4 regions of the Psychrosphaera sp. 1_MG-2023 genome follow, and region 3 is predicted to be linked to each of the others. Evidence: predicted binding sites of a transcription regulator. Region 3 holds the regulator's gene; each other region holds the start of a gene.

What was found. The regulator sigma-54, encoded in region 3, starts transcription at its own class of promoters, with help from an activator protein. The targets are predictions, from matches to a motif close to GTTGGCACGNNNNTNGNNT.
Positions count from the first base shown of each region.
Region 1: a site for sigma-54 is predicted at 3,598-3,616, ahead of Q4575_RS07695 (PEP-CTERM sorting domain-containing protein). Genes of this name have one in related genera too.
Region 2: a site for sigma-54 is predicted at 2,546-2,564, ahead of flgJ (flagellar assembly peptidoglycan hydrolase FlgJ). Genes of this name have one in related genera too.
Region 4: a site for sigma-54 is predicted at 2,631-2,649, ahead of Q4575_RS17205 (CmpA/NrtA family ABC transporter substrate-binding protein). Genes of this name have one in related genera too.

Region 1 covers NZ_JAUORW010000006.1:191,190-199,215, reverse strand. The annotation lists gene Q4575_RS07720 (RMD1 family protein) at 1-203, opposite strand, end outside; gene Q4575_RS07715 (hypothetical protein) at 523-729, shown strand; gene Q4575_RS07710 (MgtC/SapB family protein) at 917-1,456, shown strand; gene Q4575_RS07705 (RimK family alpha-L-glutamate ligase) at 1,561-2,460, opposite strand; gene Q4575_RS07700 (NADPH-dependent FMN reductase) at 2,765-3,424, opposite strand; gene Q4575_RS07695 (PEP-CTERM sorting domain-containing protein) at 3,835-4,542, shown strand; gene Q4575_RS07690 (DUF1501 domain-containing protein) at 4,663-6,018, opposite strand; gene Q4575_RS07685 (DUF1800 family protein) at 6,027-7,703, opposite strand; gene Q4575_RS07680 (peptidylprolyl isomerase) at 7,888-8,026, opposite strand, start outside.
Region 2 covers NZ_JAUORW010000003.1:76,600-84,625, reverse strand. The annotation lists gene flgG (flagellar basal-body rod protein FlgG) at 1-75, shown strand, start outside; gene flgH (flagellar basal body L-ring protein FlgH) at 141-818, shown strand; gene Q4575_RS03300 (flagellar basal body P-ring protein FlgI) at 827-1,921, shown strand; gene Q4575_RS03295 (hypothetical protein) at 1,955-2,365, shown strand; gene flgJ (flagellar assembly peptidoglycan hydrolase FlgJ) at 2,604-3,704, shown strand; gene flgK (flagellar hook-associated protein FlgK) at 3,716-5,746, shown strand; gene flgL (flagellar hook-associated protein FlgL) at 5,757-7,580, shown strand; gene Q4575_RS03275 (3'-5' exonuclease) at 7,906-8,026, shown strand, end outside.
Region 3 covers NZ_JAUORW010000019.1:44,363-52,388, reverse strand. The annotation lists gene Q4575_RS16465 (pitrilysin family protein) at 1-382, opposite strand, end outside; gene Q4575_RS16460 (S1 RNA-binding domain-containing protein) at 556-1,392, opposite strand; gene mgtE (magnesium transporter) at 1,450-2,805, opposite strand; gene Q4575_RS16450 (HPr family phosphocarrier protein) at 2,983-3,255, opposite strand; gene rapZ (RNase adapter RapZ) at 3,258-4,118, opposite strand; gene ptsN (PTS IIA-like nitrogen regulatory protein PtsN) at 4,120-4,569, opposite strand; gene hpf (ribosome hibernation promoting factor) at 4,658-4,945, opposite strand; gene Q4575_RS16430 (RNA polymerase factor sigma-54) at 4,978-6,468, opposite strand; gene lptB (LPS export ABC transporter ATP-binding protein) at 6,512-7,237, opposite strand; gene lptA (lipopolysaccharide transport periplasmic protein LptA) at 7,257-7,748, opposite strand; gene lptC (LPS export ABC transporter periplasmic protein LptC) at 7,748-8,026, opposite strand, start outside.
Region 4 covers NZ_JAUORW010000021.1:47,602-55,627, reverse strand. The annotation lists gene nirB (nitrite reductase large subunit NirB) at 1-110, shown strand, start outside; gene nirD (nitrite reductase small subunit NirD) at 122-451, shown strand; gene Q4575_RS17215 (hypothetical protein) at 518-700, opposite strand; gene Q4575_RS17210 (GlxA family transcriptional regulator) at 829-1,836, shown strand; gene Q4575_RS17205 (CmpA/NrtA family ABC transporter substrate-binding protein) at 2,840-4,219, shown strand; gene Q4575_RS17200 (ABC transporter permease) at 4,349-5,287, shown strand; gene Q4575_RS17195 (ABC transporter ATP-binding protein) at 5,310-6,167, shown strand; gene Q4575_RS17190 (alginate export family protein) at 6,224-7,384, shown strand.

The DNA of each region.
Region 1 (8,026 bases), on a different contig from region 3:
CAAAATACAACAACACCATAATCAAATAACCAATACTCGCCCTGATCAGCAACAACACGCACCGCGTCACGAAAACGTGTTTGTGGTTGATCGGTGCTAACCGCTTGTATTTCGGTTTCAGAACAAAATTCGTCTCCAACATTAAATACCGAAACTCGGTCGTGGCAAAACTCAGTTGTAGACATTAATTTGTCGGTAGTCATCTTTAACTTTTACTCTTAAATTAAAATTGTTTTTCGATGCAAACTTAGTCATTTGCAAGTAATAATAGGCGTATAAAATTCCATATGTGGGGTCAATAATCCAACTGTTTTTTTTTGTTATAAGCATCAATTTTTATTGTCGAACATTAAATAAAAGCGACGATTTTTTGACCAAATATAAACTTTGGGCTATACCCCAATAACCTATCGACAAACAATTTTAATCGTACGAATAAATATATATTGCTTTTGTTTTTAACAAACAGTCTTCATTATTTACAGTACGTAAATGACTTACGTTTATTTTAAGAGAACTTTAATGAGTAGAAATTTTAGACAAGCCAACGAAACCAATAGTGACATATCCTGGTCGTCGAAAAATGAAGATTTTAATGATGAGTTTGACTCGTCATTGCATCACCAGTCAAAGCGTTATCGGAGTTTACACAACAGTGCCGCTCGTAAAAAGATTGAAGCAAAAAAACGACGTGACCTGTTTGATGATGATTACGATAACTATAATTGATCGAGTAAGTCGTTAAATTAGACAATATTAGAATACAGGCGGTGTCGAGTGTTTCTCATTCAACCGCCTTATTTACAATTGCAACGTAAAGCGTAAATGAGTTTTATCTTTCGTAGTTAAATACCGTCGCATAATTTATTTGGGAAAAAAGTTTCCTATTCCGTTACCCACTAATTTTAAAAAGCTTATTTTGATAACTGAACAGATCTTCGATATATCACCGTACAGCTGGCTTGCCGTATTAACGGCTGTCCTTTGTGGCACTGTGATTGGCTTTGAACGCCAATACCGTGGTAAACCTGTGGGCATAAGAACCTCATCTCTCATCGTCGTAGGTACCTATATATTTGTTGCCGCCGCAGACAGCGTTTCGGTCGAGATGTCTGATCCTTCTCGTATTATTGGCCAAGTTATTACCGGCGTTGGCTTTTTAGGTGCCGGTGTCATGTTGGCAAAAGATGGGGCTGTAGTTGGCGTAACCTCTGCCGCGACCATTTGGGTATTAGCCGCTATTGGCGTAATAGTAGCCAAAGGTACGTTTGGTGCCGCGATTTTAATGTCGTTTGTAGTGGTTGCCATATTAGTTGGTGTGGACTTGTTAGAAAGCTACTCACAACGCTTAACCAAAGGGGTTCATAATCAATACCAAAGCTGGAAAAAAGATCCTTCCAAAATTCAGTTCGTTAGGCGTAAATGGGGCAAAAAAAGCAATCGCCCTAAAGAATAACCAATCATAGAGTTTTGAGTTAAAACCTATTTGCACATCCAGACTTATTTGGTATTTAGTTACCAATTGTACTTAGGCATAGCCGCCTTTTAACTTAATTATATTTAGCTCAAAAGAGCCGTCATCCGAGTTACAAATGCATCAGCGAATCGTTCCGCTGAAGCTGGTTCCATATTAAAATATAGGGATGGTTCAATCATCTCAGCTTCCATCAAAACAAAGTCATTTTTAAACCTGATCAAATCAAGGCGCGCATACAGTGGCATTTCGTGCGTTTGTTTTATGGCAAACATGCAGTGGTCAGCACTTGCGATTAACTTAGCCTCTGGCGTGATCAATTTTAAACGTCCGCCATGTTCTTCCTGTACTCGAAAGTCCTCATCTTTTGGCGTTTTCAAAATCGCGTGACTGTATTCACCATTAAAATAAAATAGTGAATACTCACCTTCTTCTATTACGGCAGGAACAAAAGGCTGTATCATAAAATCACGTTCACTGAATGCACTATTTAGCTGTTCGAAGTCGTAACAACTTTCACTCTTTTTAAGCCAAAAGGTATTGTCGGAATTTGCACTTATTCGTGGTTTTAATACCATTTGCTCAGAACCTGACTCACTAAACCAACTGTCTAATTGCGCTTGGTTGATAGCATTATTGCCTAACCGGGACTGCCAAATGGTTGGAACCAGAGGTACACCTTGCTGTTCCAGTTGTTGCAGATAAATCTTGTCGATATTCCACTTAACCATCTCAAAGCTGTTCTCAAGTCGTGCGGTTGATTGTTCGATGTCAGTTAATACCGCCAAAAACGCGTCTGCATCTTCTTGATAATCCCAAGGCGTACGAATTAATACAATATCATATTGTGACCAGTCGACGTTTTTTTTACGCCACGATACTGTACTTGTTTGCCACCCACGAGCTAACAAATGAGGTTCGATTAGATGATCATACGCTTCAAAATCTTCCAAACTGTCCATCGACAATATTGCACAGTACTTCATACCTTTTGTTCTCATAGTTCAAGCGGATTCTATTGGTTTAGATAATACCGGATGAGGCTGGTAATTACGAGGTTCAAACGCAGCGTATGAGGGCGTATTTCCTACCCTCTCGGTATGCTAAGCAAGCGACGATTTACTGTACCAAACTTACGCTTCCAATACTTAAAATGCGGAACAAAACAACATTGCCTTAGTTGCTAATATCAGTCGGCCCAAGTGATTTTTGGGCTCCCCTACCGATTGCTGAGTCAGCGACAAATTAACTGACTCAAACCCTGTAGGAAATTGACCATGTCAAAAGTTATTAAGGCGCATTTCGCTCTGAAGGACTCGATTTGAAATCACGAACAAACTTATGGGGATCTAATTCTGCTCGTTGAATTTGGGAGGCTTGTGACCACCAAACCAGTTGGTTGAGTGTTCGTCCAAAATAATTAAACCAAGAGTTTTGATCTTCGCCATCGTGCACTTTTCCATTATCATCAAAAACCTCCTGAGCCTTTGGTACATGGATCATTGCTGACACTGGTAAACAGCCTAGTTCAGACAAGTAAGCTCGCATTCCGATTGCAGCCCGCATGCCACCCCACTGCCCTGCAGAATAAGTCACAATTGCGCTCGGCTTATAGGAGAACAAAGAGCTGCCAAAATGATTCAAAAGGTTAGCAAGCGCAGGACTCATTGAATGATTATATTCAGGGCTAACCATAATATACCCATCAGCACCTTCTATTTTAGCCGCTAAGTCATTGAGTTCGGTAGGCGCCTTACTTTTAGGATAAGCAAAGTGAGGCTTAAAAACGGTGTCGAATGGGTAATCCAAAGCATCGACCAATTCAATTTCATGTTCTTCATATCGGCTTTTAAGACACGCTATTATCGCCTCAGTGACTCTTACCCCTAAACGAGCAGGCTTTGGAGGAGTACTATCACGAACCGTCCCCAAGAAAACTAAAAATTTCATACCAATCTCCATCTGATGTTAGCTATATCGTAATCACTTAAATGTGGATAAGTGAGCCGCTTCAAACGCGTAACCACCGCACTTTGTCTATTAGTACCAAATTAATCTACTTCACACCAATCGCACACAAGACCTGCACAATAAATTGCGATATTTAAAAACCCCCACTAGCGGTTGGCCAGATTTTAGTTTCTGGCGTTGATGCAGCCCAAAAAGGCTAGGAAAAATAACGATTATATAATAATCAAAACTGTGTCAGGTTATTATACAAAAATCTATTTTCCAATCCGAAACAAAACATAACATATTGAAATAATTACACTTTACATACTGGCATAAATCGTGATTTAAACATATTAACTTTTTAGAATTACCCATCGATTTAGATTTGGGTTATATAGGAATTACTAATGAAATTTAGATTTTTAAAAACCAGTTTAATCGGACTAATCCTCTCTGCGAATTGTTTTGTTGGTGTTAGTCATGCTGGAATTATCACTCTAGGTGATACACTTTCTGGCGGCGTTGTCGATTCTTGGCAGTCCATAATGATTATCAATGAGTATGATGCCTATACAAATACTTCAGGCGCTGACGAACTTGTCACTTTAAATAATTTTAATTTCACTGTTGGAAATAACCGTGGCCAGGTAACACCTTTTGTTGTAAAAATTAATAATGCAGCATCCAATGATTTTACGATTATGGCTATTGGTGATACACGATATTCAGGTGTTGATTATTTTAGTACAGGTAACCTAAGTTTAGATTTCTCCACTACTTTGAGCCAATTTAGCTTAGCGGCAGGTGAAACTATCACTTCTGGTTTTCTAGATGCCGACGTTAACGGCGTTAGCGCTGGTAGCGTAATCCCTTATATCGGCGGTGACCCGGTATTTTTAACAGGCGGTGGTAGTAATAATCATTCTGGTAATTTAAGTCAAGGTGTTGGAAATGCTCCAACTTTCGGTTCAAGCACTTATTATAATGGCTTAGCTCGTAATTATAGTTACAACATTACTGCTGAAATAAACGCAGTGCCAGAGCCGACGTCACTTGCTATTTTCGCAATGGGTTTGATTGGCTTAGTATCGCTTCGATCTAAAAAACAAGCTTAATAATTACTAAACGACTTTGAGAATACACCAATCAGTTTGATTGGTGTTTTTTTATGTTCTCGATTCAGAATAAATCGAAATAGCCACCGATTAGACATAAAACGGCGTTGGGTAGAATCCTCACCCCATAAATCCGAGATCGGCCAAATCAAACCGGCTCAGATGTGGGAATACCATGGCAATTTCGGCATCTGATAATCCAAACCATTTAGCTAATGTTGCAGAATACTGCTCACTTGCGGTGGTGGGAATAATTCGACCATCGCCGTAATCGTCCTCGCTGTTTAATTCCAGTGATGGCATTTGGCCATAAAGTTGGCCGCCATTGACCGCTCCGCCCATAACCATTTGATGCCCGCCCCAACCGTGGTCAGTTCCGTCGCCATTGCTGGTTAAGGTCCGTCCAAATTCAGACATGGTAAATGTCGTTACGTTATCGTTAACCCCCAATTCAACAAGCGCTTTGTTTAGTGAATTTAAACCGTTAGATAATTGTGCTAAAAGTTCAGGGTGAGCGTCGTTTTGTCGGTCGTGGGTATCCCAACCTCCTAATCCTACAAAAAAGACCTGACGTTGCATCGACAAAGTTTCACGGGCGCTGATCATCTTAGTGACCATGTGCAGTTCGTCTTCAAATCGATTGTCGTTAAATGTCGACGTTAATCTTGGTATCGACTCTAATCCTTGGTTTATCACCAATGCGTTACTACGTGCGCGATTGACAATATCACGATAGGCTCCACCTATTTTATGTTTGTCCATGGCGATGAGTTGGTCGAATACCGCTATGCGTTTATCGTTCCAATTATGTCTTGGGTCTAAACCTCCAAACATATCTGCGCCATCAGCGGTAATGCCATAAGAAGGTTTAGTTTCTCCAGTTTGCAATACGTTATTGCCCGCAAGGGAAATGTTCAATGGGATTGGACTTGCTGGATTGACATCCGATAATAAGTCAGCGATACGTCCCGCCCAACCTGATAAACCGGTTAAGTTGTTGTCGGCCCGCTCCCATAACTTTTGTTGGTCGTTATGGGAAAATAATTGCGGTGGCAAAGATGCGGTTTTAGCTTTAATTTCAGACTTATTCACGCGCGCTTCAAGTGGCCCAACATTGTTGATCCAAGCGAGCTGCTGGTTATGAAATAAATCAGAAATGGGTGTCATATAGTCCGGAACACCCAAGCTATAGGGCAGTGACGAAGTTGTATTCAATGAAATAAGTGATTCTTGAGGTACAGCAAGGTTTTGTCTTACAACCGAATACCGACCATAATCTGATGACTCGGTTGGCACCAACATATTGTAAGAGTCGTTGCCACCATATAAAAACACACAGATTAACGCTTTGTAGTCATCAAAACGTTGCTGTTGAGCAAACGTATTGAGCAACTTCATTTGCCCTGCGGTTGCGCCAAACGTTGTTGCCCCCACCCCCGCGGCCAGCAATGATTTTAGTAATGCTCGACGATCCATGGAAACTCCTATCGTATGACCGAATATTGAGGTGAAGACATGATTAGAAAGATAATATTAGAGATCCTTTCATGGGTTGGAGCCCATTCAAGTTCACCATAATAATCCACCAGTAGATCAATGGCGTCGGTCGTTAATATGTCGCCGGTTAAAATTAGGTTTAGTTGCTCAATGATTTGCCTTGGATCACTTTCAGCTAATGGGACATATTCGGTAAGATCAATCCAAAGCTGTTGCCGTTTATCTTCTTCTATTTCACTAAAATCCCCACTGAATGCGTGCCACATACCAAGCCATGCGACAAAGTTCGACGTATGAGTTACTGCCGTTTCAGTTGCTATTTGTAGCTCTGGGGCTACTAAACCTGTAGCGTTTTTTAAGGACGGTGGGCTGTAATCTGGACGGTAAAAATTAAAAACTGACGCCGATGCTAATGGCGCTTGATTAAAATAATAGTCAGGCCATCCCATATCGATAATTTCATTGTCGGTTGTTAGATTAAACGCTCGCCATAAATGGGTAGCCTTTAAAATAGGTTCACGCATTTTACCGAAAGTATCTGGTGCACTAATATGCCCGTTGATCGCTTCCTCATCTAAAATAAGGGCTTTCACAACTGCTTTTAAGTCACCTCGTTCGCCAGCGCCATTGTCGATAAAAACATTCGCAATTCGCTCAACATACGCAGGTGTTGGATTGCTGGTAATAAATTTTTGGATCAGTTGTTTAGCAATAAACGGCGCAACATTTGGGTGATTAAACAGCGCATCTAGTGCAGCTTTTAAATCTTGTTCTGCGGTTTGATTAGCGGGTAACAAAACACCGCTAAATAACGCTTTTTCAGCAGTGTCATGAAAGGCCTGAACCGGCACCATAGTGCCGTAAAGATCTTGATTATCCCACCAGCGAAACCAAGTATCTTCCGTAGTGCCATTGTAATGCCAGCCAGTAAATACATGGGCAAAACCTTTTATTGTGGCCTGATCGTAGGTCGATATCGGAGCCCCATTTTCGTCAAGTTTGATGCTACCGTCATTTTCCAGCTCAACCAAACCAATCGTAAATAATTGCATTACTTCTCTGGCATAGTTTTCATCAGGACGAATATTGCGGGAAGTATCTGGTTTTTCATTACCTAACATGCTGAGATAAATGCCCATTGCTGGAGACAAACTAACGGCTTCTAATAGGTCTCGGTAATTACCAAAAGCATGGGTGACGAGCAGGTCATAATAATTAGCGACCGCTTTGGGGTCGTTGCCTAAAACATCGTTAAACTCTGAGATAACAAAAATCTCGCTAAGAACAAATGCCATACGCTGTCGTAACTGATCAGGGGCATAGATGGCTCGTTCAAACCAAGCTGCCATCCGGTACTTTCGCCAAAAATCTTCGCGGTCAGAAAACGGCTCTATTAAAGGAACATGCAAAGATGGCGTAAGGTCAAATTGTTCTTCTAACCAAGCTTTACGATTAATCTCAACTAAGTAGTTTATATCTTCGAGCGTGGCACCAAATGTGAGCTGGTTAAGCAGGCGAGACGCATTTGCCGCATTGATAGGAGATTCAGGCTCAGGGATGATCTTTACAACAGGTTCGGTGTTAGATTTACTTGAGTTATCGCCGCAACTGATAAGTAATAATATTATGCTTAACGGCATAATAAATTTTAATTTGGTCGTCATAAACAGCGCCATTACAGCAGACTCCTTCCAATATGGTTGCTGTAATTGAGACTAACGGTTCATCTCAGAATGTCAAATTTTAACCTTGATGCAAATTTGCTCAGGTTGCTCTAACGTCTAATGCCACTCTAAATTTACTTAGTGATATCAGCATGATGCCTTGGGTAAGTGACGGCTTATCGAATTATTTACTACGATAAACCGTTTTGATCAGATGAAAGCCAAACTTTGTTTTTACCGGTCCGTGCACTTCTAACAAAGACTTTTTAAAAACAACATCGTCAAACGCTTTAACCATATCGCCTTGACCAAATTCGCCAAGG
Region 2 (8,026 bases), on a different contig from region 3:
CGTGTGTATGAAATGAACTCAAAAGTAATTTCGACAGTTGACCAAATGCTTAGCTTTATTACTCAGCAGCTATAGAGTTCTGGAGATTTATTATGATGTTATTCACGGCAAAACAACCCAAGGTTCAGTTTACCAAACGCATGTCAAAAGCATTAGCCGCGTCATTATGTGTTGTTTATTTATCAGCCTGTGCGGTGAATCATGATATTGAAGAAGAAGATACGTTTTTCGCACCTATAATGCCTGAAATCAAATCTGATGAAGTTGTTGCAACGGGGAGTTTGTATCAGAGTGGTTGGTCAAATGGCCTATATTCAGATACTAAGGCACGCCGTGTTGGTGACATCATCACAGTTTTATTAATGGAAAATACTCAGGCATCTAAGTCAGCTAAAACAGAAACTAAAAAAGAAACAGACGCGAGTTTATCACCGTTAGTTGGATTAAACGGTCTTGCACCAACCATTGGCGGTAATACGCTGCAGATGGGGATAGGCTCCGATGGCACTTTTAAAGGTGATGCCAAATCAGATCAAAGTAATAGCTTAAGTGGCCAAATTACTGTCCATGTTTTAAGAGTATTACCAAACGGAAATTTAATAATACGTGGCGAAAAATGGCTTACGTTAAATACCGGACAAGAATTTATTCGATTGACAGGCATTGTACGGTCAGAAGACATCAGTTCTGAGAATACTGTTGATTCAACCCGCGTTGCGAATGCAAGAATTTCGTACAGTGGTAAAGGCAGCTTGGCAGAAAGCAATGAAGCTGGCTGGATATCACAATTTTTTATGAGCTCGATGTGGCCATTTTAGGAGCAAATATGAAAGGTTTAATACTGCTATTTAGCTGCTTAATTGGTGTCGTTTCGATGCAAGCAGAAGCAACACGAATTAAAGACGTATCGATGGTCGAAGGTATTCGGTCTAATCAACTCGTAGGTTACGGGTTAGTCATTGGTTTACCAGGCACCGGTGAACAAACACGATTTACGGAACAAAGCTTTAAAGCGATGTTAGGTAACTTTGGTATTCAATTGGATCCAAATTTAAAACCTAAAATTAAAAATGTTGCTGCGGTTGCCGTCCACGCTGATCTACCAGCATTTGCGAAACCAGGACAAAGTATAGATATTACCGTATCGTCAATTGGCAGTGCCGGAAGTTTGCGAGGCGGCACATTAATACAGACAATGTTAAAAGGTGCTGACGGCAATATTTACGCCGTTGCGCAGGGGTCATTGGTTGTTGGCGGTCTAGGCATTCAAGGCCAAGATGGTTCTTCGGTCACAGTCAATATTCCGACAGTGGGGCGTATTCCTAATGGCGCTACCGTTGAGAGAACCGTTCCAACGCCATTTGGAAACGGGGATTATATCACTTTCAATTTAAACGAAGCTGATTTTACTTCAGCTAAAAGGTTAGCTGATACAATTAACAACCTAGTCGGTCCTAATACGGCAAAACCATTGGACTCAGTTTCTGTCAGAGTAATAGCGCCAAGAGATATTGGACAGCGTGTTGCGTATCTATCAACGTTAGAAAACTTAGAATTTACGCCAGCCGATACGTCCGCCAAAATTATTGTAAATTCAAGAACAGGCACTATCGTTATAGGTAAAGACGTTAAGCTTAAGCCTGCTGCTATTACGCATGGTAGCTTGACGGTGACCATTGCAGAGAATCAAGACGTAAATCAACCTGAGCCGCTTTCAAATGGTGAAACTCAGGTAACAAACCAAACCATTATAGATGTAGCTCGTGATGATACCCGCGCGTTTGTATTTGACCCAGGCGTTAACCTTGACGACCTAGTTCGAGCGATAAACCAAGTGGGAGCTGCTCCAGGTGACTTAATGGCAATATTAGAGGCATTAAAGCAAGCTGGCGCAATTGACGGGCAATTGGTTGTAATTTAATTTAACTAAATAAAAAACAGGAAGGGGATCGATATGAGTTTCGCCCAAGTATTATTAACAAATGTAACTGCGAATCAAGATACAAATCATGCAATTCTAGAGATGTTAGAATTGGACAAAGACCAACAGGTTCAATACCATGTTTATGAAGTTGCTTACTTTGAAAAACAGATATTTTGCTGTCTCTCAGGTGGCGTAATTGAAGATAATGAAATTCAATTTACACCGGTTGGGCTTGGCGCATTTGAAGCACTTACCAATATTGAAGATGAAGAAGATTCTGAGTATTTTGCTGAGCAAATCGAGCTAGCCGAAGGTGGCATTGCAGCGCAAATCGAAGAGGTTTTTTCGCGTGTACCAGATAAATCTCGTGTATGTTTCATTGGTAATTTGAATGATGAAATGCAAAATGAATTAGGTAAATATTTTACTTTAGCTCACTAATCACCTCGTTATATATCCTGTTATAAAGCCGCAAAAGCGGCTTTTGACGTTTGAGTTCCAATCTTAATCTCAATCTCAATCTCAATCTCAATCCCAGCATTAGTAACTAGAAAATTTTAGTTATGACAAATTAGATTATCCAAAGCTTAACAAAAGCGACTTAAATAAGGCTTCTAACGAGTTGGCGCGTTTCTTGAAGTAATCACGTTATTATTAACTAATGTCAAAATAACGTCATATGAATCAGTTAGGCGATGCAGGTAATTATCTAGACATAGCGGGGATCCAGCAGCTTAAAGCGCATGCGGGAGCGAACCCTGATGACAAAGAAGCGTTGAAGCAAGCTGCTGAACACTTTGAGTCTATTTTCATCAATATGATGTTGCAGTCGATGCGAAAAGCGAACGCCGCGTTTGAAGAGGGTAACCCCATGCATTCAAACACGACTAAGTTTTTCCGTGATATGTATGACCAACAACTTGCTACTGACATGGCCAGTAAAGGCAGTTTAGGCCTTTCAGAACTTATCGTGCAACAGCTGTCCAATGATCCCGAACGATATCGTAATGGCACGACACTGAGAAACGACGCAACATTCGAGCGCCATGAATTTGGGAATACCTCTCAAACAAACGCTCAAACTACAGATCCATTAAATCAATATCCTACGGATAAGTTGCCTCTAAGCGCATCATTTTTAGACCCTGCGTTGCTATCTCCGAACGGCGTTAAAAATCACTTCAACCAAATGGTCGATGATGCGTTTAAACATGTCGGTCTTACGGTCAACCCAGTGGCAACAGATATCGCCCAACAGCAGAAAAAAGAGCCGGCGGAATTTGATACACCGAAAGATTTTGTTAGTCAAATTTGGAGTTATGCCAAAAAAGCGGCATCTGAAATTGGTCTTAACCCCGCAGTTATGGTTGCTCAAACGGCGCTTGAGACAGGTTGGGGTAAACATATTATCGAAGATAAAAATGGTGAGTCGAGTTTTAACTTATTTAACGTTAAAGCGCATCGAGATTGGGAAGGCGCTAAAGCTGCACAATCTACTTTGGAGTTTGAAAATGGCTTACCGGTAAGAAAAATTGAACCGTTTCGTGTCTATGACAATTTTTCAGAGTCGTTTGACGACTTTGTCAATTTTCTAAAAAGCAACGGCCGATACGATGAGGCATTAGAACGTACTGGCAATGCGGAACACTTTTTGCATAGTTTACAGAAGGCAGGCTATGCAACGGATCCGAATTATGCAGACAAGATCCTTGGCATTTTGCAAAGCAACAGTTTTAAAACAATGATTGGCGATTTGGACGTTAAACCGCAAGTCGAATAAGGGGTTAGAAAATGGCTAGTGGCATTTTAGGTACTGGTGTATCGGGGTTAGCAGCAGCTCAATTTGGGTTAGACACAACAGGTCATAACATTGCTAACGTTAATACCGAAGGTTACAGCCGACAACGTGTTGAAACTGAGTCTACGGTAGGTAACGCCTTTCGTTCTACTTTTCTTGGCAATGGAACTCAATTAGCTGCCATTACCCGAACGTTTAATGAATTTAATTACAATGAAGTTATCTTTAACGAAAGCCAATACAATTATAATGAAACAAGACTAACAAACGCCAGTCGATTAGATAACCTACTGGCCGATCCTGACACTGGCATAACCGCCACATTTGAAGAAATGTTTAATGGCATTAACGGTGTTGTTGAAGAGCCAACATTAATCTCAGCTAGAAATGTCGTTTTGTCGACGGCTGAAAATACAGTAAAACGTTTTAATACTCTTTATGAAGAAGTAGCTGTTCAGCATATGGGGTCAATTAATGAAGAGATTTATACATCCGTTTCAGAAATCAATTCTATTACTTCTGAAATTGCACTATTAAACAGTAAAATTCAGGTTGAGAATGCTGTTGGATCTGAGGGCTTTGCCCCGAATGATCTGCTAGATAGCCGCGAGCAACTAATAAAAAGACTAAGTCAGATGACGCAGGTCGACACAATACAGCTAGATGATGGCACTGTGAATGTCACCGTTGGCCAGGGCGTAACTTTGGTTACTGGTGCCTTTGCATTGCCAATGTCTGTTATTCGCAATGAATTTGATTCTGGTATTTTAGAGATTGGCGTTTCGACCAAAGAAGATTCCGAATCAAAATCAATTGTTACCGACCAATTAAGCGGCGGTTCTGTGTCTAGTTTACTCGATGTCCGCGATGAAATGATAATGCCAGCGATAAGGGAGTTAGGGAAACTTGCTATCGTTATTGCAGATTCGTTCAACCGGCAACAGTCACTAGGGCGTGATTTAAATGGCGAAGTGGGGTCTAATTTATTTAGCGATATTAATGATCCACAGTTAGTGCTAAGTCGAACCTTTGGTGCGGTCACTAACCCAGTTGAATCTAAATTTGAAATCAATATTCGAAATTCCAGCCAACTTACAACCGATATTTATGATCTAGACTATGACGGTACAGATCTTATCGTGTCTGATGCAAAAGGCAATGTTATCGAGAGTTTTGATCCTGCGCAGATCGCACAAATGAATGCAGGCACTGAGTTAACAATCGGCAATACCGGTTTGTCTATGGCCATTGATACAGACAATATGACAGCGGGCGATAGGTGGCAAATCAATGCCTTGAAGAATGGCGCAAGTAAAATTGATATTGTGATTGAAGATCCAAAGCTCATTGCTGCGGCAGATAATTATTTTGAAATAGATTCTGTGACCAATACAAATAACGTGAGCTTGTCACTTTATGAAATTAATAATGTGAGCAATGCCAGTTATCCTTCACCGAACAATGTTCCACCTTTACCGGATCCTATGCTGCAAATAGTAGTAGACGCAACCGGCACGCAGTACGATATTCAAGATAGTGCGGGCAACTCCGTTAATGGTGGGTTTCAAGATATTGCTGCAGATAAAATTATAAACGGCCCTGGATTTACCATGCAATTTGAAGGTGAGTTGGCAGGCAATGAAGTGTTTAATTTAACCCATGCAGATAATGATCTGATACCAAATGACAACAAAAAGTTTGGGCCGGGTGATAACACTAATATGTTAAGCATGTTGAACTTTCAGAGTAAAAAGACCATGGATAATGGACTAAATAGTTTCTCTGAGGGTTATGCAGATCTAGTAACAGCGGTAGGTGTAGACACTAAAAGTACAGAAATAGCCCGGGATTCCTATCAAACCTTATTAAGTGGTTCATCCGCAAGATTAGCCGCAGTTCAAGGGGTTAATTTAGATGAAGAAGCGGCAAATTTAATTCAGTACCAACAAGCATATTCAGCATCAGCGCGGATCATTACCGTTGCTCGTGAGACGTTCCAAACGCTCTTATCAGCGGCAGGTTAGGAGGTAATTTATGGCCACTAGAATAGCAACAGCAAATTATTTCCAACGAAACGTTGCTCAGTTGCAAACGCGTCAAGCAAACCTTGATAGAGCTCAGTTAGAATTATCCACGGGTAAGAAGATCATTAATCCGTCGGATGATCCAACAGGGGCAAATACGGTAATAAGACTGAAAAAAGAGATCCAGGTCAGCGATAGATATTTAGCATCGCAAGATAGTGCTCGTCGCTACAATAGTGTTTCTGAGACTCAGTTAGATTCCATGACTAATACTTTGTACCGTTCTCAAGAATTGTTAACCCAAGCCATAAACGGAGCTTATGATTCTGCTGCCTTGCAGGCTTTAGGCAATGAAATTGGCGCTAGGGTTAGTGAATTTATGGGGCAAGTAAATGCAACAAATTCAGCAGGGGATTACATATTTTCTGGGTACCAGACAACTTCACCTGCCTATGAAATCGATCAATTTGGTTTTGCTCAATACCAAGGGGATGAAGGGATAAGAGATTTGCTTATCGCCCCGAATACTTACGTAGATGCAAATGCAACAGGCAACGCATTTGTGGATAATTTAACGTCAGATTATGGTTATTTTACGCCAAGTTCAGACAAATTATCCACGGGGACAGTTACCAACCCTTCGGCTTTCAGGTCGCCAGCATTTCCAGAAACAACCTATCAAATTCAGTTTAATGCAACGGGTGATGGCTACGATATAATAGACCTAGGCCTAGACCCTGCGAATCAAGTCTTAGATTCGGTGACGGGTTATTTGCCTGGAGACGAAATAACCGTTCAAGGGATCACGTTTCAAACTAATGGCTCAAATCCTCCAGTCGCGGGCGAAACTATAGACCTGTCACCACAGCGAGATTCTGAGTTATCAAACTTTGAAGTTAATTTTACTGCTGCAGGCGAGTATGAAATTGTTGATTTAGATAGAAACAAGGTTGTGGCTGGTCCAGTACCATTTGTAATGGGAGATACCATCGAGTGGGGAGGGCGTAAGTTCCCATCTGATCCAGCCGCCGCATTACCAGCTGTTGGCACAAGTTTTACTTTTGGTGAACCAACAAAAAACACGCAGTGGGTTATGTCTCAAGCATCCAATAGCATGACAATTAATGGCTCGCGATTTGTAGCAACAGCTAATGATGAAGCTCTCAATTCTGTAGATTTAAACACCCCTCCTGGTGATCTGTTACCACCGGATCATCCTTTATACACTCCGGGAACTTCAGGTTCGATGGTAATACCGGCAAACACTGGTACCGGAATACTGTCGGGGGGCATTGTTTTGTATCCTGAAGATAATGTCATTGGTGATTTTAGGATATCTTTTATCGATACTATCGGCGATGGGGTTGCAGATAGTGTTAGAATGGATGAAATTGATCCAGTTACAAAACGAATTAAACCGCAACCTGAAGGTCAAAGTTTTGATACGGAATTCACCCCAGGTGAAGCAATTGTTGTTGCGGGTATCGAATATGAAGTCACAGGTACTCCAGCAGTAGGAGATACGTTTGAAGTCGCTCGGCCAGAAAACTCGCGCCGAGTAGAGGTGTTAGGTATGTTATTACATGAGTTGGATCAAGGACTTGTAACTACCGGTAATACTCGTTCTGAAATTGGCTCTCGTCTGAATATTGTCGATAATATGGAACAAGCCCAATTAAATTTCCAATCGATTACGATTTCAACATTGGCGACGCTAGAAGAAGTGGATATTTACGAAGCGGTAAACAATTTAGAAACGTCGAAAGTTGCACTACAAGCAGCTCAACAATCCTTTGTTAAAATTCAAAACCTAAGTTTATTTAATTACCTTTAACGTATAATGTCATGTTAATGAATCATTTAATTCTCGTTAACATGACGTTTCATCCCTCATTACGTTGCCTTCAAATCTAATTCTACTTCTAATAAGCTTAACGAATGCGCTACGAAAACGCTAAACGAATTAGAATCATGTCGGCAAAGCCATCAAGTCTCAGTTTGTTTGTTTCTGTCCTTTTAATCATTTATATCTCTCATATTTTTACCAATATTTTTTAGTATCGACTACTTTCATTACCTAATCGTTTTAGTCCCAATTCAATCCTTGCCAAATTATAAATTATTGGCATTATTAATCTGTAATTTCATCAGAATTGGTAATGGATATTCATTTGTTATTTGTAATCTACGACACTGAGTTCACCGCATGGGAAGGCTCAATGGCAAGACGTTGGTCAGAACCTTGGGAGCATAGAGAACTTATCCAGCTGGCGGCACTTA
Region 3 (8,026 bases):
TACCGTTTAAAGTACCGCCAGCTTCTGTGATTATTTTGAAATGTTGCTCGTCAGCCACGTTTTCTGAGCCTTGGAACATCATGTGCTCAAAAAAGTGTGCGAAACCAGATTTACCAATTTCTTCACGGCCAGAACCAACATGATAAGTGACGTCTACATGAACAAGTGGATCGGAAGTATCTTTATGCAAAATAACCGTTAGGCCGTTTTCCAATTGGAGTTTTTTATAAGGGATAACTGTTTTGCCAGGCTCCGCAGTTACTTCTTCGATAACCGGGATACCAGCGATGACTTGTTGTTTGTCAGCGTCACCAAATGGTGAAACCAAATTACAACCAGTTAATACGGCAAGGGTAATTACCGGTAGAGTCCACTTTTTCATTTTGAAAATCCTTTGTTGAACACAAATTTTTACATGCAATATTATGCACATAGTTTCAGCCAACAAGAATAACGTAATGGCGTTACTCTTGTCACCTGTACTTAACGGCTTAATACTTGTTTAAATGTAAAAAGTTGTAACAACCCCAGGATCTGTTCTAGGCCTTGTGTAGCCTACTTTTCAATCAGTCGGATACCGGTTGATTCGATGACTATGTCACCTTTTTTATACAGTCCACCAATGGCTTTTTTGAATGCGCTTTTGCTCATGCCAAATAATTTTCTAATTAAATTCGGATCTGACTTGTCGTGAACGCCGGCAAATCCACCTTCTTTAACTAAAAAGTCGATGATTTGTTGGCTCTGACGGTCACGAATTTCAGTGGTTTTTTCCAGCGCGATATTAATTTTGTCATCGCCACGGATCTGTTTTACAAATCCCGACACGGTGTCACCGTAGGATAATCGTTTTGATATGTCGTCTTTAAAAATTAGACCCCAATGGCTCTGGTTGATAATCGCCTTTAAGCCCAAATCTGTATTCGACGCAATAAGCAGTTCAACTTGTTCGTTTGTTTTAAATGTCTTGTTATTTTCTTCAACTAAAAATTTGTCTATTTTAGAAGACGCGGTAGGGCGTAAGTCGAGTGAATCGATATACATAGTGACGATATATGATTGGCCCACTTCCATTGGCGTATTTTGCTCTGCAAATGGCACCATCAAATCTTTTTCTAAGCCCCAATCTAAAAACGCACCAACGCGATTAACGTCGACAACTTTTAAATAGGCAAATCCGCCAACTTGTATTTTAGGCTTTCTAAATGTCGCGATTGGTCGGTCTTTGGAATCTAGGTAAATAAATACACTGATCTCTTCGTCAACTTGCACTGAGTCATCAACTTCACGACGTGGGAGTAATATTTCGCCGGCTTCTCCACCGTCGAGAAACGCGCCAAATTCAACATGTTTTACTACAGTGAGCGTATTAAAGCGGCCAAGTTGTATCATTTAAGTCAGTCCAATATAAAGAAAATAGGGTATTCGGCAAGAGTATAGCGTATTGAGTTAGATCAGTAACCAAGTGGCTGTACCTAAAAAGGTAAAGATGCCGACTATGTCGGTAACTGTGGTTAATATTACACTGCCGGCAAGCGCTGGATCAATGTTCATGCGTTTTAGCATTAGGGGGATAAATACGCCAGAAAGTCCGGCTGCGATTAGGTTCATCATCATTGCAAAAGCAATAACTGCGCCTAACATTAAATCTTGTTTCCAAAGTGCAACTACACCAGCAATCAACACAGCCCAAATTAGACCATTATAGAAACCGATAGCGAGCTCTTTGCCCATTAACCATCGTTGGTTAGCTTGTGTAACATGACCTACGGCCATCCCGCGAATAACGAGAGTTAGTGTTTGACTACCCGCGACGCCACCCATACTCGGGACAATGGTATTTAAAACCGCTAGGAACGCTAATTCGTCGAGGGTCGATTCAAACAGGCTGGAGACAAATGCGGCTAATAACGCGGTAAACAGGTTCACGCCCAACCACAAAGAACGTCGTTGGGTACTTTTTACGATTGGCGCAAAGGTATCCGCCTCGTCGTCGAGACCCGCCATGCTTAGCATCGAGTGCGCGGCATTTTCGCGGATTACGTCGACGATGTCATCGATGGTTATACGTCCAAGCAATAAACCATTTTCGTCAATAACCGGAGCTGAAATCCAGTCGTACCGTTCAAACAAAGACGCGACTTCCGTTTCTTCCATCGTTGCAGGAATGACTTCGAAATCGGTTTCCATTACTTCAGAAATTAGGCTAACCGGTTGGCTGGTTAACAAGGCCGCGAGGGAGACTTCACCAATAAATTTTTCGTCTTTGTCCACGACATACAAATAATCGGTGGCTTCAGGTAAAGCGCCTTTTAATCTCAGATACCGCAAAATGACGTCCACCGTTACGTCCGGACGTACAGTTATTGTGTCGGTGTTCATCAATGCACCGGCGGTATCTTCTTCGTAGGACAACACACGCTCTGCGCGTTTGCGGTCTCGCTTGTCCATACTTTTTAATACTTTACGATAAATCGTATCTGGCATACCACGTAAAACTTCGGCAAAGTCGTCGTCGTCTAAGTTACCGGCAGCTTCAGCGACTTTTTCTGGGGTCATGCTACGTAAGATAGGGTTACGCACATCTTCAGACAGTTCTTCGAGAACTTCACCTTGGATACTGGAGTCGATTAATTGCCAAATTACGGTTCGAGATTTTGGTGGTGAGGAATGCAGTAACAGAGCGATATCTGAAGTAGGCATCGAATCCAACATGTTTCTAACGTGCACAAACATACCGCCGCTAAGTGCAGTATTAAGTTCTTCGATAGGGATGTTGTATTCTTGCTCTAAAAGCTCTGCCATAAAACCCTTAGTGTGTGATGAAGTTACTTTCTATAAAGGATATATTGCCAATCGCTGGCCCAATATATAAAGGAAACGTAAACCTAAGTGTGGTCTCGCCGCCAATATTAACTCAAAATGACATTTTTTAATAGCAACTGATTGTTTTTATTTAAGTTAAAACAATCAAAATACTAATTATTCGTCTTCATCAAATTTATTGCTAATGAGCTCGCAGATAGCGTCAACAGCGACTTTTGCTTCGTTACCCGTCGCGATTACGGTCACATCTTTACCTTGGTTACTGGCCAACATCAACAATGCCATCACACTATCGGCATTGGCTTTTTTGTCTGCTTGTTGAATAGTTACCGTTGCTTCAAATCCCTGAGCTAATTGCGCTAGTTTGGTGGCCGCACGGGCGTGCAACCCAAGTTTGTTTTCTATGGTAACGGTACGACTAATTTCCATGTTTATTCACTCTTCAAATAACGACTTATCTCACGATGGCGCGTTTTAACGTCATTTTCACGTGAGCGATATAAGTTTGCAAGTGCCTCGGCGATGTAAACCGAGCGATGTTTTCCGCCAGTACAGCCAATGGCAATGGTTAAATAACTGCGGTTGTTTCGTTCCAAATGTGGCAGCCACGTCGACATAAAGTTATTAATTTGGAATACAAATTTATTAACCAATGGCTCGGCTTCTAAAAATTCTATTACGGGTAAATCTAGGCCGGTTAAAGGCCGCAGAGCAGGTTCCCAATGTGGATTTGGTAAAAAACGTGCATCAAATACAAAGTCGATATCGTTTGGTACACCATATTTGAAACCGAAAGATTCAAACGTTATTACGAGGTTTTTTTCCGATTTACCAAGAATTTTTTCGCGCACCATTTCGGTTAGTTGGTGAACGTTTAAATCTGACGTGTCGATAAACAAATCGGCACGAGTCGCAATAGAATCAAGGAGCTTGCGTTCTTCTTGAATTGCCTCAGGTAGGCCAGACTCTTTTTTTGATAATGGGTGCAAGCGACGAGTTTCGCTATAACGACGGATCAAAACCTCGTCTTTAGCGTCAATATACAAAACCGTTGTATTAACGTTTTTAGGTAAAAAATCGAGGTTTTCGACTAGCTCTTGCTCGGATTCTGGAATATTCCGAACATCAATGCTAACGGCAACTTGTTCATAATTTTGACTGAGACTGTGCGATAGAGCTGGCAATAGATTTACTGGTAGGTTGTCTACACAGTAATAACCAAGGTCTTCTAACACTCGCAGTACGACGGTCTTCCCTGAGCCTGAACGGCCACTAACAATAAAAATATGCATTTTAGGCGGCTTCTATTATGTTGTATAAATCCAAATCTGTTTCTGCTCTACGAATTTTGCGTAAAACATCTTTGTTGTCAAAGGTTTTTGCTATCGATGCCAATGTTGCCAGATGAGTGTCGCATTGATCTTCTGGTACTAACAGGGCAAAAAATATATCTACAGGTCGTTTATCAATCGCATCGTAATTCACTCCTTTGTGGGTAACTAAGAGAACTGCTACGGCTTTACTCGAATTTTTTATTCGGCCATGTGGTATCGCAATTCCGTTACCTATACCAGTGCTGCCCAACTTTTCTCTGTTCATCAAGCTCTCTAAAATATCTATGCTAGATAAATTTGGCAGCTGCGCACTCGCAATTTCAGCTATATGTTCAAGTATTTTTTTCTTGCTTTTACAATCAGCAATAACTTTGGTGCAATCTGGTTGAAGTAATAATTTTAAATTCATGTTTGGTTAACTGCCTACCTTTTGCTTACGCCAAAAGGTGTTGTTTGTGACGCCGTCCCTAGCGTCACGTTTATTTAGTTTAAACCCATCAGTGACGGGTCAATTTCTCTTTATGTTTTATTACCTGTCGATCTAGCTTATCTATTAAACTATCAATCGCGGCATACATATCGTTATGTTCAGAAGTGGCGAACAATTCACCACCGTTTACATGTAAGGTTGCTTCAGCTATTTGACTCAGTTTTTCAACGTCTAAAATCACATGGACATTATTGATATGGTCAAAGTGACGCTCTAATTTAGCAAATTTGTTATCTACGTATTCTTTTAATGACTCTGTTAAATCTATATGACGACAAGTTAAATTAATTTGCATAAAAAATTCCTTCTGTTGATATAGAGAGGTGTTTACACCAGTCGTTTTCGTTGGTTTGAAGGGGGAATATTTAATGATTCCCGGTATTTTGCAATAGTCCGTCTGGCAACCTGAATACCTTGGTCAGCCAGGATCTCTGCAATTTTACTATCACTGAGAGGTTTAGCCTGATTTTCCGCCGCAACTAACTTTCTGATTAAAGCTCTAATCGCAGTGGAAGAACATTCACCACCGTTCTCTGTACTTACATGACTCGAAAAGAAGTACTTAAGTTCAAAAATTCCTCTAGGTGTGTGCATATATTTTTGAGTCGTCACACGAGAAATTGTTGATTCATGCATGTCGACCATTTCTGCGACATCGTTCAAAACCATTGGTTTCATGGCTTCTGGGCCATATTCAAAAAATCCCTGCTGTTGCTGCACGATACAGTTTGATACTTTTAGCAGCGTATCGTTACGACTTTCTAAACTTTTGATAAACCATTTAGCTTCTTGTAAATGGGAACGTACAAATTGCGTGTCACTGGTATTTTTTGAGGTTTTTGACAACGATGCATATTGTTCGTTTATTTTTAGTTTAGGCATGGAATTTGGATTTAGCTCTACTAACCAACGACCTTTTTTCTTAACGACCGTTACATCGGGAATGACGTAGTCGATTTCATCTTTGATAACGACACTTGCAGGATTTGGATTAAGTTGTTGGATGAGTTCTAGAATATCTTTCAGATCGGGTTCTTTTAACTTGGTTTTTCTAAGTAAAGTCCGGTAATCACGATTGGCCAGTAAATCGATGTAATTGTCGATAACGTCTATGGCCTCAAATTTCCATGGCGTGTCATTTGAAAATTGTTTCAATTGCACCGACAAGCATTCTTGTAACCCTCTGCAGGCGACGCCTACGGGGTCGAATAGTTGAATACGTTTAAGTACCGCTTCAACTTCTTCTATTTCCACATCTTCGATGTCAATGGCTTCTACGATGTCCTCAGCGGTGAGGCGTAAAAAGCCTTTTTCGTCGACGCCGTCAATAATGGCGGTCGCGATTGCAAGATCTTGTTCGGTAAACGTAGAAAGGTTTAACTGCCAGCGGAGGTGGTCTTGAATATTGTCAGTGGTTTCACCTTGATAGACTGTGTCTTCGCCTTCATATGCTGGGCCAGAGCTCGCAGGGGCGGCGCTCATGTAGTCATCCCATGTTGTGTCCGTAGACATCTCTTCACTGATGGTTTCGGTTTGAAGTGCTTCAGTGGTATTTATTTCTTCCTGCGCCCAGTCGGTATCGTCGTCGGTCGTTTTGTTTTGACCTTCCGTTTCACCCAATACATCTTCTATCGATTGTTCGCTTTTTTCGTGATTTAAACTTTCGTCTTCTGCGTCCAATAGAGGATTGCTATCCAAGGCTTCTTGAATTTCTTGGTGGAGTTCTAATGAGGATAACTGCAACAACCTTATGGCTTGTTGCAATTGTGGGGTCATTGTTAATTGCTGACCCATTTTTAATTGAAGTGAAGGTCTCATCTAATTCCAATCAGATTATACTAATTAATGGTTATACACTAAATTACAAAGTGAACTGGTCACCTAAGTAAACTTTTTTCACGATTTCGCTAGCAAGGACTTCTTCTGGTGTACCTTCTGCGATTAATTCACCATGACTCACGATATAGGCTTTTTCACATACATCAAGCGTTTCACGTACATTATGGTCGGTAATTAAAACACCGATCCCTTTTGCGACGAGTTGTTGGATAATCTTTTTAATATCAATTACTGATATAGGGTCGACCCCAGCAAATGGTTCGTCAAGTAATATAATTTTAGGATCCGCAGCCAGCGCTCTTGCAATTTCTACTCGCCTACGCTCACCACCTGACAATGCCATACCTAAACTATCGCGAATGTGTTCTATATGAAATTCACCAATAAGATCATCTAACAAATCGGCTTTTTGGTTGGCATTGATGTCCTTTCTCATTTGTAACACGGCCATGATATTTTGGGAAACAGTAAGTTTTCTAAATATCGAAGATTCCTGTGGTAAATAGCCTATTCCATGACGAGCACGAACATGCATTGGTTCGTGACTTAAGTCAATATCATTAAGTGTAATGCTACCTTTGTCGTTAGGAACCAATCCAACTATCATATAAAAAGTTGTCGTTTTACCGGCACCATTTGGCCCAAGTAGTCCGACGACTTCACCGGCATTTACTGAAATACTGACGTCTTTTACAACTTGCCTTTTGTTATACGACTTGGCGAGATGTGTTGCGATTAATTTAGTCATCGAGTTATTAATTCCGTCGTTAGCCGTTTTTCTTTTTTGTTTTTATCGTAGTGGTAACTCGACCACCCGTTGAGGCATCGCCATCCGCTTTTACGCGCTTTTTAGCAAGGTCAAATTCGATCGAGCCACTTTGTACTTCAGAGCCACCTTGTTTAAACTTTGCGTCGCCACTTAATTTAAGGGTTTGAGTTGTAACAAAGTATTCAATCTCGTTTGCTTTTGCGGTTAAGTTACCGTTTTCTTCGTCGATTTGAGTAAATAAAGCCGGACTGCCTTTGGCAATTAATTTTTCACCGGTGCCGTCCTGGGTGTCGACAAATAGCTCATCCGCTTTAATTGATATAGGCCCCTGAGAAACAACAACATTACCTTTAAAATACATCGTATTGTTGTTGTAATTAAGATCTTGATTGTCCGATTTTATTTTCAAATCTTCGCTGTTTGCCGAAACGGCCATACTAAATAGAGCAACCAATATTGTGGCGATATACGCGTGTCGCTTGAATGTCATTACTTGTTACCTTTAATCAGCGTTTCCACATGATGAGTTAGTGTCACCGTGCCTTCAGTTAAATTTGCAACCAAACCTTGCCCAACAATTGTCAATTTATCACCCGTAATCGTAATCGGATTGTCTGTTGTTACCAAGTTAGAGTCTAAGTTAATTTCTAAAAAATTTGTTGTTATGGTTTGGATCAATGACTTTTCGCCAAGTTGTACCATGATGACATTTTTATCTAAGGTTAATATACCTTCTTGCATGTCGCCAATTTGTGCGGAGAGTCGCCA
Region 4 (8,026 bases), on a different contig from region 3:
ACCGTTTAGTTTATGAAGCTGACCGTGGTCAAAATAAGGCTCGCATCGCCTCTCCTGAACGAATTGCTAAAGCAAAAGGCAATGAAATTTCAGCGTTAGAAGTAGAATAAGGAACACAATAATGACGGAAGTAATTTGGGAAACAATTTGCAATGTCTCAGACATAAACAAAAACACTGGTGTGTGTGCACTCCATAATGGTGAACAAATAGCAATTTTTAAAGTCGGTAAATACGACGATCTTTTTGCAATTCAAAATTACGACCCAATTGGCAAGGCTAATGTTTTGTCTAGAGGAATTGTTGGTGATATTGAAGGTAAAATTGTAATTGCATCACCTTTGTATAAGCAACAATATTGTCTAATGACAGGTCGATGTATAGAAGAAGAATTAGAACTAAAAACCTACCAAGTTCGCAGTCACGATGGACAAGTTCAACTCCGTGTTTAAACGATAACATCTAACGAAAGCATAAGGCCAACGCGACGTTGGCCTTTTTTTATAGAAAAAAATGCTTCATTCTTCTTGATAAAACCACATTGATAGTCCTTGTAAAAAAATAATGATACTGGGTAGACAAATAATTGGAACAACAACAAGATACCCAATTAGTGGAAGCTCAATAAAAAAGTTAATCCAAAATGATGCAAATAGCCCAGCTACGCCAATCAGTACATTAATCATTCTTGTTTTTTTCATATCAAATCCCTCTTTATTTTCAGTCTACCCACTTTAACTTTTTGACTTTCGCAGATTAAGTGTCATTATTGACTTAAAACAGGCTGATAATGACAAACTGGTTATTATTAAATTAGGCGGAGGATATTGTGAAAAGTATTGTATTATTTGCGGCAGATGGCGCGATGGCTTCTCAACTAACTGGCATCATTGATTTTTTTATGATCTGCAATCGATTTTGGCAAGTCACAAACAATCAAGATACCGATCTATTTACAGTCAACGTAATATCACCAAATGGAAATAATATTACTTGTGATGGCGGAATAGTCATTAACGCCACTTCGCTAAAAAATGTCGCTCTACCTTCAGCGGCTGTTATTGTTGGCGGTGTTTCTTATGACGATAAAACACTTACTAAATACTTAACAAAAATTTCCCCACTAAAACAAGATATTCTAAAGTGTGAAAAAAATGCGGTTCCAATAGCAACGTTTTGCAGTTCCACCTTTATTGCAGCTGAATTTGGCTTACTCAATGGAAAAAAGGCAACGACAGTTTGGTGGCTAGTCAAAATATTTACTCAAAAATATCCACAAGTTACTCTCCAGTTAGATGAATTAGTGGTTAGAGATAAAGCAATTTTTACTGCTGGGGCAACAACATCTTATTTAAGTTTGTGTTTAAAGCTAGTGGAGGAGTTATTTGATGGTCAACTTGCTGATCAAATATCTCGTCTTATGTTAATTGACCCAAACCGCTGTTCACAGCGCCCGTTTATGTTGCTAGATTTACCTGAGCGTCATCATGATGATCTAATCAAAAAAATCCAACAATGGATGATCCAAAACCTTTCTCAACCAATTAGCCTTGATTTACTTGCAGACAAATTTGCCACAACGAAGCGAACTCTAATAAGACGATTCAAAAAGGTACTAAATGATACCCCTATGAATTATTTACAAAAAATTAGAGTCGAGAGTGCAAAACGTTTATTGGAATGCAGTGGATTATCATTGGAACAAATCGTTTTAAAAGTCGGATATGAAGATGTTAGTTCTTTTAGAAAACTTTTTGTGGAATTAGTTGAATTAACACCAAGGGAATACAGAGAACGTTTTCAACAAAGTATAAATGCAAATATTATTGAGGGTTAATCTAGATAATAAACTGGGCCAGATCCTCGATAAACTTATTCGAGATAACGCAGACACCCACAGAAAAAATAAAGCAGACACCCACAGCAATTTTCTCTGCCACCTCCAGAACAAAATAACGCAGACACCCACTGCAATTGTGCCTGCCACCTCCAGAATAAAATAACGTAGACACCCACCGCAATTTTACCTGCCACCTTCAGAAAAAATAACGCTGACACCCACCGTAATTTTACTTGCCAACTCCAGAACAAAATAACGTAGACACCCACTGCAATTGTGCCTGTCAACTCCAGAATAAAATAACGCAGACACCCACCGCTTTTTTACTTGCCAACTCCAGAATAAAATAACGCAGACACCCATCGCTTTTTTACTTGCCACCTCCAGAATTAAATAACGCAGACACCCACCGCAATTTTGCCTGCCTGCTCCAAAATAAAATAACGCAGACACCCACCGTAATTTTACCTGCCACCTCCAGAATAAAATAACGCAGACACCCATCGCTTTTTTACTTGCCACCCCCAGAATAAAATAACGAAAGTACACACCCACCGCGGTTTTATATTCAGAGTTCTAAAAACTCTAAACCGCATCGCAGTAACGTGGTCAAACCGCGCTTCAGAATATACATCACAATCATTCACGCATTAAGTTAATTTAACTAACGCATTGATTTGAATGACTATTTCCGTGCGTTAATGATTCATATTTGTGCAACCCAGTCTATTTCTATAGGGATAACAACTAAAGCATTAAGATAACATGCTGTATTAAAAGGATTAATAATAATTGGCACTTATAATGCAATATTTAGAGAAATAAATCGCTTTCAGTGCTGGAAGTGAATACAGGCAAAGCAGCCACCGCTACGTTTAGATCTAACGAATCTAAATGTGCGGTGGTTTTTTTTTGCCTTTAAAAAAGTTTTCAAACAACTCAATAACTAAACAAATCGCTCTGAAAGACCAATAAAACCAGAACAACTGTGGGATAAAAAATGACAACTAAAATCAAAAAAATAATAACGGCTGTTTATGGCACTGCAACTTTAGTCGCAATGTCATTAAGCTTTTCTGCTATTGCAGAATTAGGCTATCCAGAAAAAGAAGAACTTAAATTTGGTTTCATCAAACTAACCGACATGGCGCCAATCGCTGTTGCCTATGAAAACGGGTATTTTGAAGACGAAGGGCTTTACGTAACTATTGAAGCCCAAGCAAACTGGAAAGTATTACTAGATGGTGTAATCGACGGTCGATTAGACGGCGCACATATGTTGGCTGGTCAACCAATTGCAGCAACTATTGGATATGGAACAAAAGCTGAAATTATCACGCCTTTTTCGATGGACCTAAATGGTAACGCCATTACAGTCTCAAACGAAATTTGGGAACAAATGAAGCCAAATATTCCCAAAATGGCCGATGGTCGCCCTGTCCACCCGATAAAAGCAGATGCATTAAAACCTGTCATTGAGAAATATGCTGATGAAGGCAAACCTTTCAATATGGGCATGGTTTTCCCTGTTTCTACTCATAACTATGAATTACGTTATTGGCTCGCAGCAGGCGGTATACATCCAGGGTATTACGCCCCACATAAAGGAGATACTTCAGGAAAAATTGATGCACAAGCCTTGCTATCAGTAACTCCACCGCCTCAAATGCCAGCGACGTTAGAAGCAGGTACGATCTATGGTTACTGTGTTGGTGAACCTTGGAATCAACAAGCTGTATTTAAAGGCATTGGCGTACCTGTCGTAACAGATTATGAGATTTGGAAAGATAATCCTGAGAAGGTATTTGGTATTACAAAACAGTTCTCAGAAAAATATCCAAATACCACGATAAGACTAACTCGTGCACTAATTCGAGCTGCTATGTGGCTAGATGAAAACAATAATTCAAACCGACCTGCAGCGGTCAAAATTCTCTCTCAATCCAACTATGTTGGTGCTGACTACGACGTAATCGCAAATAGCATGACAGGAACGTTTGAATATGAAAAAGGAGACAAGCGTGCGGTTCCCGACTTCAATGTTTTCTTCCGCTATAACGCTACCTATCCGTATTTCTCAGATGCGATTTGGTATTTAACTCAAATGCGTCGCTGGGGTCAAATTAGCGATACAAAACCTGATAGCTGGTATTTCGATGTGGCGAAAAAAGTTTACCGCCCAGACATATATATGAAAGCCGTTAATTCCCTAATTGAAGAAAAGTTGGTTGACGCCAAAGAGTTTGAATCTTTAAAAGGTGAAGATGGGTTTAGAGATCCTCAAACGCACTTTATCGATGGCATTGTTTATAACGGTAAACAACCAAATGACTACTTGACTAAGTTCGCTATTGGTTTAAAAGCAAACGATAAAATTTAGCCTATTAGGCAGCGGCTCCCAACGCTGCCTAACTAAAATTTTAATACTATTAATAAAAATGAGACCGCTATGTCCAGTTTAATTAGCCAATTTATAACAAAGAAAAACGAAACAGTGATCAAAGCACAAATGCCCGCATATTTGGTCCACTTTCTACATGCCGTCACACTACCTATCGTTGGAATTTTGGTATTTTTGCTAATTTGGTCAGCCGCGGCGAACAACATTAATACTTCGTTAGGTAAGTTTCCTGGCCCGGTTGCAGTAAGTGAACAAATAGTAAATCTCTATAACGAACACAATGAATCAAGAAAAAAAGAAATCGCATTTTATGAACGTCAAGATAAAAGAAATGCTGCACGAATAGCGAAAGACCCAACTTATAATCCAAAAACACGTGCCTTTACTGGTAAAGAAACTTTTGTTGATCAAATTGGGACCAGTCTAATCACAGTGTTAAGTGGCTTTGTTTTGGCAGCAATCATTGCCATACCACTTGGTATAGCCATTGGTTTAAGTAAAGCCCTCAATACGGCTATAAACCCCGTGATCCAAATCTTTAAGCCGGTATCCCCATTAGCTTGGTTACCCCTAGTAACTATGGTGGTTAGCGCACTTTATGTTTCCCCAGATCCTATGGTTGCTAAATCCTTTTTAGTCTCGATGATCACCGTAACCCTTTGCTGTATTTGGCCGATGGTCATAAATACGTCCGTTGGCGTTGCATCTTTAGATAGTGACTGGATAAATGTCAGCCGAGTTCTAAGACTGCCTGCATTAAAACATATTCAGAAAATCGTAATTCCAGCATCTATTCCCGCCATTTTTACCGGCATGCGCATGTCGCTAGGCATCGCTTGGATGGTATTAATTGCAGCGGAAATGCTGGCTCAGAACCCTGGTTTAGGAAAGTTTGTGTGGGACGAATTTCAAAACGGCAGTTCTGATTCACTGAGTCGAATTATGACTGCGGTTATAGTCATTGGACTTATCGGATTTATGCTCGACCGCACAATGATGCAGCTACAACGCATGTTGTCTTGGGATAAAACAAGCGAAGTTCGTTAGAACATAATTTGGAGAAAATATTATGAGTACATTGTTAGATATAAGTAAAATCGACATGGTTTTTCCAACACCAAAAGGCGACTTCACTGCTCTTAAAGACGTAGATTTAAAGATCAAAAAAGGTGAGTTTATTTCCCTTATTGGTCACTCTGGATGCGGTAAGTCTACGGTTCTAAATGTTGTTGCTGGTTTATATCAAGCTACATCTGGTGGCGTTATATTGAATGGTCGAGAAGTCAGTGAACCTGGCCCAGAACGGGCTGTTGTATTTCAAAATCATTCGTTGTTGCCTTGGCTTACTGCTTATCAAAATGTCGAATTAGCTGTGGACCAAGTTTTTGCAAAAAGTAAATCAGCGGCAGAGAAAAAAGACTGGATTGAGCATAACCTTCGATTAGTTCACATGGAACACGCAATGCATAAACGTCCCGATGAAATTTCAGGGGGAATGAAACAGCGGATAGGTATTGCTCGAGCCTTATCAATGCAACCAGAAGTTTTATTAATGGATGAACCATTTGGTGCACTAGACGCCTTAACCCGCGCTCATATGCAAGACTCTTTGATGGAAATACAGGATGAGCTCAACAACACCGTCATCATGATCACACACGATGTTGATGAAGCAGTTTTACTTTCAGATCGCATAGTGATGATGACAAACGGCCCTGCTGCAACTATTGGCGAAATACTTAATATTGACCTTGAACGCCCACGAGACCGTTTAGCACTTGCTAAAGACCCCAAATATAACGAATACCGCTCAGAAGTTTTAACGTTTCTATACGAGAAACAACGCAAAGTTGAAACTATTTCAACAAAACGTGACACAAAAAAAATAGCCAAAATTGAGCAGTCGACTAAATCAGCTACAGCTTAGTTTCTAAAAAATAAAAATTAAAATATATAACACTTTGATAATTTTAGGGAAAACAAATGAACAAAAAGATAATAGCAATATCTGTTATTGCGGCGGTTAGTACTGGTACTGCAACTGCCGCAATTGAAACGGATTTAGGCACAGCATCTGTCGATTTTAGACTACGATATGAAGGTGTGAGTCAAGACAATACACTTGAAGATGCATCGGCTTTAACGCTTCGTACTAAAGCAAACTTTAAAACTATCAGTAAACAAGGATTTTACGGATTTGTAGAGTTAGAAAATTCATTTGCGTTATTGGATGATTATAATGATACAAACGGAAACGGTGGCGAATTTTCAGTTGTTGCCGACCCAGAAACAACTGAAATAGACCAAGCATTTATTGGTTTCAAAACAGATAAATTGGACATAAAACTTGGCCGTCAAGTTATTACAATGGATAGCCACCGTTTTGTTGGCCATGTTGGTTGGAGACAAGATAAACAGACATTCGACGCAGTTTCAGCCTCGTTTAATGCCTCTGAAAAACTAAAACTGTCCTACGCTTATATCAGTAAACGCAACCGTATTTTCGCAGAAGAAAAAGACTTAGATTCTAACGATCATTTGCTTAACGCGAGTTATAAAACAGAGTTTGGACAATTAACTGGATATGGGTATTTACTAGAGGTCGATAATGATACGAACAATGCGCTGAATACATTTGGCGCTCGATTCGAAGGAAAAGCTTCAGAAGTGTCTTATACCGTAGAGTTGGCTACCCAAACTGCGGAAGCTGGTGAATTAGAATACGACACGACATATATGTTAATTGAAGGCGGCACCAAACTAGGTTCGGTTAATGTAAAAGCTGGTTTTGAATCATTGGGTTCTGATGACGGCAATATGGGATTTTCGACGCCACTTGCAACCCTTCACAAATTTAACGGTTGGTCGGATCAATTTCTAGGCACTCCTTCAGTTGGCTTAAACGATATATATGCAACTGTTTCTGGAAGTGCCTCCTCGGGTAAGTGGGCAATTACTTTACATTCATATTCAGCAGCAGAAGCAAGTGATTCTATTGACGACCTTGGTTCTGAAATTAATGCCATTTATACGACAAAAATTGCCAATAAATTCCCAATCGGTATTAAGTATGCCAGCTATTCTGCTGGTGATATTAAAGTCGACACAAGTAAATTGTGGGTTTGGACTGGCTACACATTCTAAAACGAGTTTTACCGGAAGTGAGGGTGTTTCCTACTCACTTCCACTTTGATTATGGTGTTCATAATAACCCCATTCATTTTGATGTTTGGGGTTCTTTTTTACGCTTCTCGCCAAACCTACCCGCTCATTCCTTCTTATTTATGTAAAAACACCGAATATTGCATGGAAAATTGCTTGGACACCCACTCCAGTTTTACTTCTCAGAGCCAAACAAAATAACGCAGACACCCACTCCAGCTTTACCTCTCATAGCCGGATAAATAACTCAGACACAAACCGATAAGTTGCATGGACACCCACTGATAAGTTACATAGATAAATTGCGCAGACACCCACCGAAAAAATAACGTAGACACCCACTCCAGCTTTACCTCTCATAGCCAGATAAATAACTCGGACGCAAACCGATAAGTTGCATGGACACCCACTGATAAGTTACATGGATAAATTGCGCAGACACCCACCGAAAAAATAACGTAGACACCCACACCAGCTTTACCTCTCATAGCCAGATAAATAACTCAGACACAAACCGATAAGTTGCATGGACACCCACTCTAGCTTTGCCTCTCAGAGCCAAACAAAATAACGCAGACACCCACTCCAGCTTTACTTCTCAGAGCCAGATAAATAACTCAGACA